Regions from separate parts of the Staphylococcus nepalensis genome, predicted to be linked through region 3. Evidence: riboswitches for the same ligand, from Rfam matches in the RefSeq annotation. Region 3 holds a riboswitch; each other region holds the start of a gene.

Region 1 (3,274 bases), 1.2 Mb from region 3:
TATTGATTGGCTAGCTCGAGATCATAGCTATCATATCCAGCGCTTCTCTGTGCAATTTGTTGTATACCATAATCATGTAATTTCTTATAAACTACTTCATCTAATTCAATTTGTTGCGACAATGACAGCCCATCAAACCCTTTCATACGATCTACTGTTTCTGCTGACAACAAATCGCTATCTAAATCTACTTCAACTTGATTGCTTTCTGCCCAATTTTTAATAAAGGGTATATCTTCTTCTCTAACACCAAATAGTTTAATACTCGTCATAAATTGTTCCACTCTCACTTTCTTATTTATAAAGATGTTTTAAAGATTGAAGTCGCTCTGCCGCTTCCATTAACCTCTCGTCATCCACTGCTAATGAAATACGCACATAACCTCGCCCATGTTCGCCAAATGGTATACCAGGCGCAACTAAAATAGACTTTTCTTTTAATAAATAAGTCTCAAAACGTTCACTATCATAATTTTCAGGCGTTTTTAGCCATAAAAATATACCACCTTGCATCGGTTCAAACGGGATACCCGCTTCAATTAATTTAGCTGTAAATTTATCTCTACGCGCTTTAAAAATTTCATTTTGATACACTAAAAAATCGTCATAATGATTTAAAGCAAATGTTGCTGCGTCTTGTAATGCACCAAACATACCTGCATGCGTATGTGTTTGATATTTTTTCAACGCTTGGATTATATCTTTATTTCCTACTGCAAAACCCACCCTGAAACCTGACATATTATATCCCTTAGACAAAGAGAAGACCTCTACTGCTAAATCTTTAGCACCTTCTGATTGTAAAATGCTAGGGTTTTTATGATCAAAACCAAATGCACCATAAGCAAAATCATGAACAATCTTAGTTTTAGTTCCTTTAAATTGTGCAATTGCTTCATCAAATACATCTTTAGTAGCAACAGAGCCTGTTGGATTATTAGGATAAGTTAAGTAAACTAGGCGCGTATTTAATAAAACATCTGTATCTACGTTATGCCACTGTGGTAAATAATAAGGAGGCGTTAACACCAGCGGCTGCGGTTGTGCACCTGCTAATTGTACGCCTGCCAAATAATCTGTATAACCCGGATCAGGCAGGAGCACATTTTCACCTGGATTAACTATACAGGTAGGTAAAGCAACTAATCCATTTTTTGTACCATAAAGTATACAAACTTCATCTTCCTTATCTAGTTCAACACCAAACTGTCTTTGATAAAAATCAACAATGGCTTGTTTAAATGTTTCTTTGCCATGAAATGCTACATATTTTTGATTTTCTGGTTTTCGGATTGCTTCTGCAAAACAATCAAGGATACCTTTGGGCGTTTCACCATCAGGAATACCTACAGCCATATTAATCAATGGTAAAGGGCCATGTTCTATTGTACGTCCCATTGTTTTTCCAAAGTAGCTATCTGGAATTTGTGCTAATCGATCTGACATTACCATTAAAAAGCCCTCCTAAAATAAAAAACTATATGCCCCATTAAGTGGCATATAGTTTTACATGACACTTATCTTTCAAGCATTTCACTTGTTGAAAGTAGCACAGTACTCATAATGATAAGTCTGTTGCTGAAGTTTCTACGGGTCAACCCCCTCCACCTCTCTGGATAAGTTAATTTGTAATTAATTTACATTAATTTTATCAGAATATTCTAACATGTCAATTAGCATTCACCTCTTTTATTAAGATAAAAAAAGAGAGCAACTCATTTGAGTCACTCTCTTATATATCACCAAACATCGAGTTCAGTGCTGTAGATTTTACCACCAACCGTGGCTTGCACGGAAAGCAAGGGCAGCTTCTTCAGAACCATAACGTTGTTTTGCATAGTTAAGCATACCTTTAGTTTGATCAGCTACTGAACCAGTTCCCCATGATTCTTTAGTTTGACCTAAGCCTCTATAACCAGCTGGGTTAACCGCATTCGGGTTACCGCTTGATTCAGGCATTACGATTGAATTCCACATAGCTTCTGAACCACCAGCAGCTAAGAATTGAGCTTTTACTGATCCACCAGTTGAAGCAGCTGATGTTTGCGCTACTTTATAAGATTTTGTTGCTACGCTTGTTTGCGTAGTTCTCACGTTTGTAGACGCTGAAGCTTTTGGTGCTGCTACTGTCACTGGAGTAGCATATGATTGTTGTGAACGTACTTCACTTGCTGATTTTTCATTTGTATTTACACTTACTTCTGAGCTTACATCTTGTGTAGTGTTAGATGATGAAGCTTGTGTACCTGCTGCATGGTATCCCCATGACCACGTGTTACCGTCTGATGTAAAAGTAAATTCATTGCCATCTAATACGAAATTATAGTTATAGGCACCAGCATGTAACGGTTGTTGATCTAATTCAGCTGAACCGTTTAATGCTAACTCAGCTAAATGTGCTTTGTCGATGTTTTGTTCTGAAGCATGTGCTTGATTGTTGTCAGATGTTGCTGCGTAACCTGTTACGCCTAATGCTACTGCTAATGATGAAGCTAAGATTGTTTTTTTCATAGTAAAATAAATCCTCCAAATTTAAAATCTAATAAAATATATTTTTGATAGTTTTGTTGTCGTATTTGCTAAAATCTTTTAATATTTATGTCTTAATTTTTTACCATAGCTAATATATCATATAAATTTATCAATCGTATTACACTTATATAACAAAACTTTACAAAAATCATATTGCTTTATAACATTGAAATATTTTTGATTTATTTAGCGTAATACTTAAGAAAGTCTTTCTGAATCAGTTATATATCCATACTGTTATAGAAGGTCTTAAAATATAAAAAGCATTATAATTTCTATTATCTGAAAAATTACAAACCACACTGTTGTTACATCATTGTAATACGTATTTTCTATATATTTTTTATATTTTAGGGCAATACTTGCAATTTTTTTGTTAAAAAATAAAAAGACCTCTGATTTGAGGCCTTTTTACATTTCTTATGATACTAATAATTATATGTATACGATTAAATATTACAAAAACTTATTTCTTAACTCAGCTTTAGTCATCTGATTTACGCTAAAAATTTAAATATATCTTGGTGATATAACTTCAATACCCTCATATAAAATACATTGATTAAATAACCAATGATAAAAGGCACTACAAAGAACGCTATAAATACGATTACTAAATTCAGTAGTAATGAAGCTTCTATATGTCTAAATGCACTAATCGGCCCTACTAAACCGATGATACCAAAGCCTGCTGACTCTTTTGTACCAGCAATACCTAACAAAGCTCCAAAAAATCCTGTTA
Region 2 (3,274 bases), 1.0 Mb from region 3:
TTCTCTATAAGCTTCTGGCTTACTCCATGCATTAATAGGATTAAGTAGCGTTTGTGGCACATCTTTAATTTCAACTGGTATATTTAAGCCAAACATATCATCTTTGATGTATTCCGAGTCTCTCAATTGGCCAGTGATAGCTTGTTCAACCATTTGTCTTGTGTAATTTAAACTAATACGACGTCCTGTCCCGTATTTACCACCAGTCCAACCAGTGTTGACCAAGTAAACGTCCACATCGTGTTTATCTATCAGATTACCAAGTAAATCAGCATATACTTTTGCGTGTAATGGTAAGAAAGGTGAACCAAAACAAGTTGAGAATGATGGTTCAGGTTCTGTTACACCGCGTTCAGTCCCTGCTAATTTAGCTGTAAAACCGCTTAAAAAATGATACATTGCTTGATCTTTATTTAATTTAGAAATAGGTGGTAAAACACCAAAAGCATCAGCAGTTAAGAAAATAATGGTATTAGGATGCGCTGCTTTAGAAGGTGTAACAATATTTTCTATGTGATTGATTGGATAAGCGGCTCTGGTATTTTCTGTGTAGTAGTTATCATCAAAGTCGATATCACCGTCTTCGTCTACAACCACATTTTCTAAAATAGTCCCGTATTTAATTGCGTCATAAATTTGTGGTTCTTTTTTATAAGAAAGATTAATAGCTTTGGCGTAACAACCACCTTCGATATTGAATATGCCATTTTCATTCCAACCATGTTCATCATCACCGATTAACTTTCGGTTGGCATCTGCAGAAAGTGTTGTTTTACCTGTACCTGATAAGCCGAAAAATAGCGCCACATCACCTTTTTCACCGACATTAGCTGAGCAGTGCATACTCATGATATCATCTTTTGGCAATAAGTAGTTCATAACTGAGAAAATACCCTTTTTCATTTCACCAGCATATTCAGTACCACCAATTAAAATAAGTTTGTGCTTAAAAGAAGTAATAATAAATGTTTCGGAATTTGTACCGTCTTGAGTTGGGTCTGCTTTGAAATGGGGCGCTGAAACAATAGTGAAATCTGATTTGATTTCTTCTGCTTCTTCTTTTGAATCTGGACGAATAAACATATTTTGTGCGAATAAGTTATGCCAAGCGAGTTCATTAACTACTGTTAGTTTGAGTTGTGAATCTTCATCACTACCTGCATAACCATTGAAAACGTACAATTCATCTCTTTCATTTAAGTAATTTAATACTTTTTCATATAAGTTTAAAAATGTCTCTTCGTCAATTGGTTGATTGATATTGCCCCAATCGATATCATCTCTGTAGGATGGTTCATTAACAATGAATTTATCTTTTGGTGAACGTCCAGTGTATTTGCCTGTTTTAGCGTTAATTGCACCTAGTTCAGTTAGTTCGCCTTCATTATTATCAAGAATTTTTTTATACAACTGTGTTGTAGATAGTTGAAATAATGAAGATTGCTTGTCCAAAATACTTTGGATTTTATTTGTGTAAGTGTATGTATCTACTGCCATACTAAATCCCTCCAACGCTATATTAAATGTAAGCCTTTACAATTAAAGAGTATAACACATATGATTTAATAGTCCACACCATTTTAAAAGGAATTTTAATTAATCCTAAATTGACAATGTTACTTAGTTTAGGTACTATAGTGATTAACGGATTCTCTTATCCTGAGTGGCGGAGGGACATGGACCCAATGAAGCCCAGCAACCTCTTCTTATAATGAAGAAAGGTGCCAAACCGTTTGCAGACAAATAGCGTCTGAACGATAAGAGCGAATGGACGTATAAAGGCCTTCTCTCTATTCATAATAGTGACGAAGGCTTTTTTTAATGAGCTCAATAAAAGAGAATTTTCGTAATTTAAAACTAAAGGAGCAAGTTAATTATGACTTATAATAGAAGGTTATTTACTTCAGAATCAGTTACAGAAGGGCACCCAGATAAGATTGCGGATCAAGTATCGGATGCAATTTTAGATGAAATTTTAAAAGATGATCCAAATGCAAGGGTCGCTTGTGAAACAACAGTAACAACAGGTATGGCATTAATTTCCGGGGAGATTTCAACGGCGACATATGTAGATATCCCTAAAGTGGTAAGAGAAACAATTAAAAATATTGGTTATACACGTGCGAAATTCGGTTATGATAGCCAAACAATGGCTATATTAACAGCTATTGACGAACAGTCACCTGATATTGCTCAAGGCGTGGATAATGCCTTAGAGTACCGAGATCATCTTACAGAAGAAGAGATTGAGGCCACAGGTGCAGGAGATCAAGGCTTAATGTTTGGTTACGCAACAAATGAAACTGATACTTATATGCCATTACCTATCTTTTTATCACATCAACTTGCTAAGCGATTATCAGATGTACGTAAAGATGAAATTTTAAAATATTTACGCCCTGATGGTAAAGTCCAAGTTACAGTTGAATATGACGAGCAAGACAAACCGCAACGTATAGATACGATCGTAGTTTCAGCACAACATGCTGAAAATATTACTTTGGAACAAATTCAGACTGATATCAAAGAACATGTTATTTATCCTACTGTCCCTGAAGGTTTAATTGATGAGCATACAAGATTTTATATCAATCCTACAGGGCGATTTGTAATTGGTGGACCACAGGGCGACGTAGGACTTACAGGCAGAAAAATTATCGTAGACACATATGGCGGTTACGCACGTCATGGTGGTGGTTGCTTTAGTGGGAAGGACCCTACAAAAGTAGATCGTTCAGCAACTTATGCTGCACGTTATGTAGCTAAAAATATAGTTGCAGCAGAACTTGCAGAAAAATGTGAAGTTCAACTTGCATATGCAATTGGTGTTGCAGAACCGGTTTCTATTGCGATTGATACTTTTGGAACAGGTAAAGTAAGTGAAGCAGAATTAGTGGAAGCGGTCAGAGCACACTTTGATTTAAGACCAGCGGGTATAATTAAAATGTTAGATTTAAAACATCCAATTTATAAACAAACTGCTGCCTATGGTCATTTTGGGCGTACAGATATACTTCTACCGTGGGAAAAACTAGATAAAGTTAATTTATTAAAAGATAGTGTGCAAGTATAGGTGAAAAGAACCTTGTTTTTTTAAGTTTACTATCGAATGATGAGCTCATATCTATTATAATTAAGTTACTGAACATATAAAGGAGCGTTGTTGTTATGAATTCATTTGGACCGATAGAAATTGGTTTAATCGTGGCAATTATCGTAGCAGTTATTTGTTTAATCCTATTTTTAGTAGCCTTGAAAAGTAAGAAAAAAGCAC
Region 3 (3,274 bases):
AGCTGCTTCAATAACACCTTTATCAATTTCTTTAAAAGCAATTTCTACTAATCTTGCATAGAAAGGTGCAGCACTGATAATTAATGCTGGTAAAGCACCTGTTGGGCCACTAATAGTTCCTAATAGTAAACTTGTAAATGGTATCAATAATAAAATTAAGATAATAAATGGTATCGCTCTGAATAAATTAACAATGAATGATACAACACTGTAAAAAATTCTAGCTACAGGTGATTTACTTTTAGCAGACAAGAATAAAAGAACGCCTAGTATCAAACCTAAAACAAATGCAAACACTGTAGCTATCAGTGTCATATAAATCGTTTCATATGTAGCTATCCAAACTTCATCCCAACTTACATTAGGCATTGTAATCATTTCCTGTAGAATCTCGCTAAATGAATTACCCATGCTTTAACACCTCCACAGAAACATGTTGCGCCTCTAAATCATTTTTGAACTTTTCAAATTTTTCAGAATCTACGTCTAATAAATGTAAAACTAAAAAGCCTAGTGAACCATCTTTGGTATGTTTAATATTTGCTTCAAGTATATTGACATCAATATTATGTGTCTTTGTTATGTATGACACGATAGGCTCAGTCGTATTATTTCCAGTAAAGTTCAAACGTACTACTGATGAGCTTTCATCCATATCAACTAATTCAAACAGTGATTCATCAAATTCATCATTTAAGTCTTCTTTAACAAACCGTTTTGTTACCTCATGTTGAGGGTTTTCAAAGACAGTCGAAACTTGACCTTGCTCAATGACACGGCCGTTTTCCATCACTGCCACTTCATCACATATACGTCTTATCACTTGCATTTCATGGGTAATAATAACAATTGTTAAATTTCTTTCTTCTTTAATTTTTAATAATAATTCTAAAATCTCATCAGTTGTTTGAGGATCTAATGCACTTGTAGCTTCATCACAAAGTAAAACATTAGGTTCATTTGCTAAAGCGCGGGCGATACCTACACGTTGCTTCTGTCCACCTGACAATTCTGAGGGATAGGCATTTTCTCTACCTTTTAGTCCTACAAGCTCTACTAACTCCAATGCACGTCGTTTCGCTTCACTACGCGATACGCCTGCGATTTCTAATGGAAAAGTAATATTATTCAAAACGTTACGTGACCACAATAGATTAAAATGTTGAAAAATCATACTCACTTTTTGACGTTTTTTTCTTAATTCTGATTTCGATAATTTCCCAATTGTATCTCCACCAATTACAACGTCACCTGAAGTCGGTTGTTCAAGGTTGTTTAAAAGTCTAATCAAAGTACTTTTACCTGCGCCCGAAAAGCCAACTACACCGAAAATTGAGCCTGATTGAATACTTAAATCAACATGATCTACAGCTAACACATCGTGTTTTTTCGTTTTATATCTTTTAACGATTTGATTTAATTCAATCATTGTTGTTGCCTCCTTGTATTGCTCATTCAATTAAAAAAATGCTTTCTCTTATTGTCGAAGAATAGAGAAAGCATAACCCGCTTCTCTCATCTTCTAAAGTTTGATAACTTTATGTGAATTGGCACCATTTCTATTAAAGACGGTTGCCGGGCTTCGTAGGGCACATCCCTCCACCTCTCGTGATAAGAGTTCATTATTTAATTATCCATAATCCTACCATTGCACTATAGTTTCGTCAATGATTATTTTAAATTTTCTAACAAATAAGGAACCGATTGAAACGCATAAATCCTTTTTTGTTCTTCCCCTTTAGACATAAGCATAAGAATAGGAACTGATTGTATTTCATATACTTGACTAAAGTCAGGATGCAAATTTAAATCTAACTTAGTAATTGGTAATTCTAACATTTCATTAGCAATATCTAACATTCGTTCTGACACCTTACATGTGCCACATGTCGGTGTGTAACCAAATATAAGATATTTATCTTTATCTACGTGTTCTTGTACATCAACACGTGGTTCACGCTTTACATTCATGTTAATAAACTAACCCTTTCAGCAATATAATCTAACTTTGCTTTCGCAACTTTTTCTTCATCTTTAACTAAAAATCCATGTTTTGCTAACACTTTGGATAAATATGACTTAGGACATCTCGCAACCTCACCGTATTGTTTATCTATGTGAATATGTTTACTTTCACTTAAATATTTTTTAAACCATTTACGTATCTTTTCACCTTCATTATCTGCGTCTGCAAGAATATAGACTTGCTTATCATATAATGATTCGATCATCTCATCTAACTTATCAACACTCATTGTGCCGTTAGTACAAATGATTTCGATTGGCTGATCAATAACTTGCTTTACCCGTTTTTTGTCTGATTTTCCTTCGACAATAATAACTTGGTTTAGTATCGTCATGACATCCACCCTCTAATGTGATAGTAAATTCATTTATATTTAGTTCTACACCCTATTTAGCTAGCATAAACATTCATAATCGTTTCTTACATTATCTTATTATTGAACCTTTCATTTGTCATCTTATACGTTCTATAGCAATCCAAATAACTTGTAGCCACTTTTTAAATAAATACATCAAAATAAATGGATTGTTTTGAATAATAAATAATAATTTTTTCTGAATTTGGGTAAAATAAAAACTCCATGATAAGAGATATCGTGGAGTTTAATCGCAATGTTATTCACCAATCATTTCTGAATATTGATCAGCTGACATTAATTCGTCTAATTGACTTTCATCATTTAATTCGACTTTAACCATCCATGCTTTTTCGTATGGTGATTCATTAACAAATTCAGGACTATCTTCTAATTCATCATTTGTTTCTACAACTTTACCTGAAACAGGTGCATAAAGTTCAGAAACTGTTTTAACTGATTCAACACTACCGAAAGATTCGCCCTCCTCGATATCATCATCAGTTTCAGGTAATTCAACGAATACGATATCTCCTAATTCACTTTGTGCATATTCAGTAATACCAATAGTTACTGTATTTCCTTCAATTTTTACCCATTCGTGTTCTTTAGAATATTTTAATTCACTTGGTACTGCCACGAGAATCCCCTCCTAAATGTTTTTACATATTAATGATGCCATATGAAAGGCTTACAATCAACTATTTAATCGCTTTTATAAGGCAACTCGTATTTTTTATCGCAGTAAATAAAACAATCTCAATAAATGTTCATCTATTTTTTAAATAGCGTAAAATTATATTTTAAGAATAATATGTGTTTATATCCAAGTTGCTTTATATTGATCTTCTTTAAAGCCTACAGTTGCTTTGTTCCCTAATACAGCTAAGGGT
Region 4 (3,274 bases), 1.4 Mb from region 3:
GTTGATCTGTCCACGCTTGATATACTAATTCAGGTTCAACTTTAAAAAGTCGTTCCAACTGAATCTCCACATATTCATTTTCTACATTATATCTACCCACGATTGTTCACCTACTTTCACTCTTCATACTATTCTAACTTATTATACTAGACTTCTAAACAATAATACCAAGAAATCTCACTATACTTTATTTTCACTATAAAACTGACAACTTATATATTTTATCGTTAATAGTCAGTAAACGTCAAAATTTTCACGCTTTTTATGTTTCGTATATGCGTTTCTTAGTATATTATCTCACAACTCATATGCTTATATAAGAAAAAGGGAGGGCCATCAGTCTCTGCTTAAATTTAAACCTGACGCCCCCCATATTATTATTTATTTAATTTTGGTATTCTGAAGAAAATAGCAATCAATCCACAAACACCTAAAATGATAGGATAAATGGCATACGGTGCCAAAGCGATTGGTGAAATGGATGCAACACCGGCTGCAGCTATAACTTGTGGGCTATATGGTAATAACCCTTGAAAACAACTTGCAAATATATCTAAAATACTTGCAGACTTTCTAGAATCAATATCATATTCATCTGCTATATTCTTAGCTAATGGCCCCGCCATTAATATAGAAATAGTGTTATTTGCAGTTGAAATATCAGCAGCACTTACTAATCCTGCAATACCTAATTCTGCACCACGTTTAGATTTTACTCTATTACGCACAAAATTTAATAGCCACGTTATGCCACCATTATGTTGAATCAAGGCTACGAGGCCACCAATGAGTAATGCGATAATAGCGATATCTTCCATGCCAATAATCCCTTTAGATACAGAGCTAAGTAATCCTGACCAACTGAAAGAACCATCAACAAGCCCTATAATTGCAGACAAGACCGTGCCGCCAATCAACACAATAATAACGTTAATTCCTGCAAGTGCTAATATTAATACTAAAATGTATGGAATCACTTTAATAAAGTTATAATCATATGCTTTAGTAGCGTCTATTTGGGCACTATGTGTTAAAAACCAAAGCACAATCATTGTAAATATAGCACCAGGTAATACAATTTTGATATTCACTTTAAATTTGTCGCTCATTTTCGTCTTTTGAGTACGAACAGCAGCAATGGTTGTATCAGAAATCATAGATAAATTATCGCCGAACATCGCACCACCGACTACTGTAGCCATAGTTAATGCAGCAGATACATCTGTCGCTTGACTCAAACCAAAACCAACCGGTGCAATTGCTGCCACAGTACCAACAGAAGTGCCCATCGATAAAGAAACAAACATACATATAATAAATAAACCTACTATAATTAAATTTTCAGGAATAAACGACAGACCTAAATTAACAGTAGACGTAACACCACCCATATCTTCTGTCGTCTGAGAAAATGCACCTGCAAGCAAGAATATTAACATCATTAAAATAATGTTTGAGTGTCCTGCGCCTTTGGTAAATACATCTACCTTTTTTTGAAAAGTTTCTTTTCTATTCATTAATAAACCGATAATTGAAGCTACTACTATAGCTACATTTAAAGGCATAATTGAAAAGTCACCTGTAATAAGTCCTACACCTAAAAATATCCCAACAAATATAATTAAAGGTACAAGCGCCCATGCGTTCCCTTTTTTTGTCTCCGTCATACAAAACCAACTTTCTTTAGTAATTACTATGATAATAAATCTCATATTATTCTTTAATATATACCTACAATAAAAAAACTCTTTTCTTATAGAAGAAAAGAGTAAGTCATTACATCTTCATCTTATCTTCTAGCACATATTAGGCTACTGGAATTGGCACACGCGTCATCATGTTGCCGAAGTTTCAAAGGGCCAGTCCCTCCACTTCTCTTGATAAGTTATTTTATTCATTGTATTACAGTACACTATTAATAATACTTCGTCAATTGTATACTTTCAACATTAAAATAATATGTTTATTAGTCATTATTCAGTTGGTCTAACGATTGTGAATGTGTCTCCTATAGAAGCATAATCATTACCTGCTAAGCGACAGACTGCGTTTAGTGCTTCACTATCTATTTTACTATCTTCAAAATAGACATCTTCATCAATATGAAACATCACTACTTCACCAATAATTAAATCTGAACCTTCTTCTGTATCTCCTAACGGAATCAGACTTTCAAGCTTACATTCCATACGGATCTTAGATTGTTCAATACCAGGGATAGGTATAAGTTCCGATTCAACAAGTGATAATTCTGTTCTTTCTAATTCATTGTCTTGTCGATTGATTGGTGCTGCTGTACGATTGACTTGTTCTACTGTTGTCTCATCCGTTATATGTACAACAAAGCTTCCCATTTCTTCGATATTCAGTGAGGTATCTTTTCGTTTACCACCGAAACGACCTGTTGAAATCATCACCATTGGCGGGGCGCTACTTACCACATTAAAGAAACTAAACGGCGCCGCATTTAAGTTACCGTCTCGATCTTGTGAAGTAACAAAAGCAATAGGTCTAGGTATAATACTCCCACTCAATAATTTATAATTTTGTTTTTTTGACAAATCACTTGTTTTTAAATGTTTCATAAAATTCGCCTTACCTTTCATAAATAAAAAACGGCTATAACAAAAAGTGTATAGCTCGAGTAAGTATTTTAAAACTTTCTACACTTTGAAATAGCCATCTTGTCATTGAATTAATCTAATTGGGTGCCGCCTGTAACACCATAAACTTGGCCTGTTGTATAACTTGATTCTTCAGCAGCTAAATGGACGTAGACGCCTGATAATTCTACGGGTTGCCCCGCTCTGCCTAACACTTCTTTTTGTCCAAATGTTGGGATTTTTGATTGTGGTTGTCCACCCGAAATTTGAAGCGGTGACCAAAATGGTCCTGGCGCTACACAATTGACACGTATGCCTTTTGCGCCAAGCTCTTCTGATAAACTTTTAGTCAATGAAATAATTGCTGCTTTTGAAGCCGCGTAATCATGTAAAATTGGACTTGGGTTATAACCTTGAACTGATGACGTTGTCGTAATAGTTGCTCCTGACTCAAGGTAATCTATCGCCTTTTGGACAGTCCAAAATATAGGGTAAACATTCGTCTCAAACGTATCAGTAAAGGAAGCTGTATCAAATGCTTTGATACTATCTCTGTACTGCTGATGACCTGCTACGAGTGTAACATTATCTAAGCCGCCTAGCTGTGCATATGCTTGCTCAACTAAGTCATAATTAAATTGCTCATTACGAATATCTCCAGGAATCAAGAC

Evidence for each region. A riboswitch is a leader RNA that binds a small molecule or an ion and turns the genes downstream of it on or off. The one in region 3 is predicted to bind S-adenosylmethionine.
Region 1: linked by a shared signal. The riboswitch ahead of BJG89_RS02300 (aminotransferase class I/II-fold pyridoxal phosphate-dependent enzyme) and the one ahead of BJG89_RS10880 (methionine ABC transporter ATP-binding protein) in region 3 are both predicted to bind S-adenosylmethionine.
Region 2: linked by a shared signal. The riboswitch ahead of metK (methionine adenosyltransferase) and the one ahead of BJG89_RS10880 (methionine ABC transporter ATP-binding protein) in region 3 are both predicted to bind S-adenosylmethionine.
Region 4: linked by a shared signal. The riboswitch ahead of BJG89_RS03630 (Na+/H+ antiporter NhaC family protein) and the one ahead of BJG89_RS10880 (methionine ABC transporter ATP-binding protein) in region 3 are both predicted to bind S-adenosylmethionine.

What each region holds. Positions count from the first base shown of each region.
Region 1 covers NZ_CP017466.1:533,390-536,663, reverse strand. Annotated here, with positions in the region: gene BJG89_RS02305 (D-lactate dehydrogenase) at 1-272, opposite strand, end outside; gene BJG89_RS02300 (aminotransferase class I/II-fold pyridoxal phosphate-dependent enzyme) at 295-1,452, opposite strand; SAM riboswitch class I at 1,515-1,623, opposite strand; gene BJG89_RS02295 (aggregation-promoting factor C-terminal-like domain-containing protein) at 1,771-2,511, opposite strand; gene BJG89_RS02290 (PTS sugar transporter subunit IIC) at 3,030-3,274, opposite strand, start outside.
Region 2 covers NZ_CP017466.1:1,242,188-1,245,461, forward strand. Annotated here, with positions in the region: gene pckA (phosphoenolpyruvate carboxykinase (ATP)) at 1-1,497, opposite strand, end outside; SAM riboswitch class I at 1,652-1,764, shown strand; gene metK (methionine adenosyltransferase) at 1,877-3,073, shown strand; gene BJG89_RS05895 (nuclease-related domain-containing protein) at 3,169-3,274, shown strand, end outside.
Region 3 covers NZ_CP017466.1:2,273,444-2,276,717, forward strand. Annotated here, with positions in the region: gene BJG89_RS10875 (methionine ABC transporter permease) at 1-411, opposite strand, end outside; gene BJG89_RS10880 (methionine ABC transporter ATP-binding protein) at 404-1,429, opposite strand; SAM riboswitch class I at 1,513-1,618, opposite strand; gene BJG89_RS10885 (thioredoxin family protein) at 1,672-1,971, opposite strand; gene BJG89_RS10890 (toprim domain-containing protein) at 1,968-2,360, opposite strand; gene gcvH (glycine cleavage system protein GcvH) at 2,641-3,021, opposite strand; gene BJG89_RS10900 (arsenate reductase family protein) at 3,202-3,274, opposite strand, start outside.
Region 4 covers NZ_CP017466.1:833,034-836,307, reverse strand. Annotated here, with positions in the region: gene BJG89_RS03635 (SRPBCC family protein) at 1-100, opposite strand, end outside; gene BJG89_RS03630 (Na+/H+ antiporter NhaC family protein) at 378-1,667, opposite strand; SAM riboswitch class I at 1,787-1,887, opposite strand; gene BJG89_RS03625 (flavin reductase family protein) at 1,974-2,585, opposite strand; gene BJG89_RS03620 (SDR family oxidoreductase) at 2,696-3,274, opposite strand, start outside.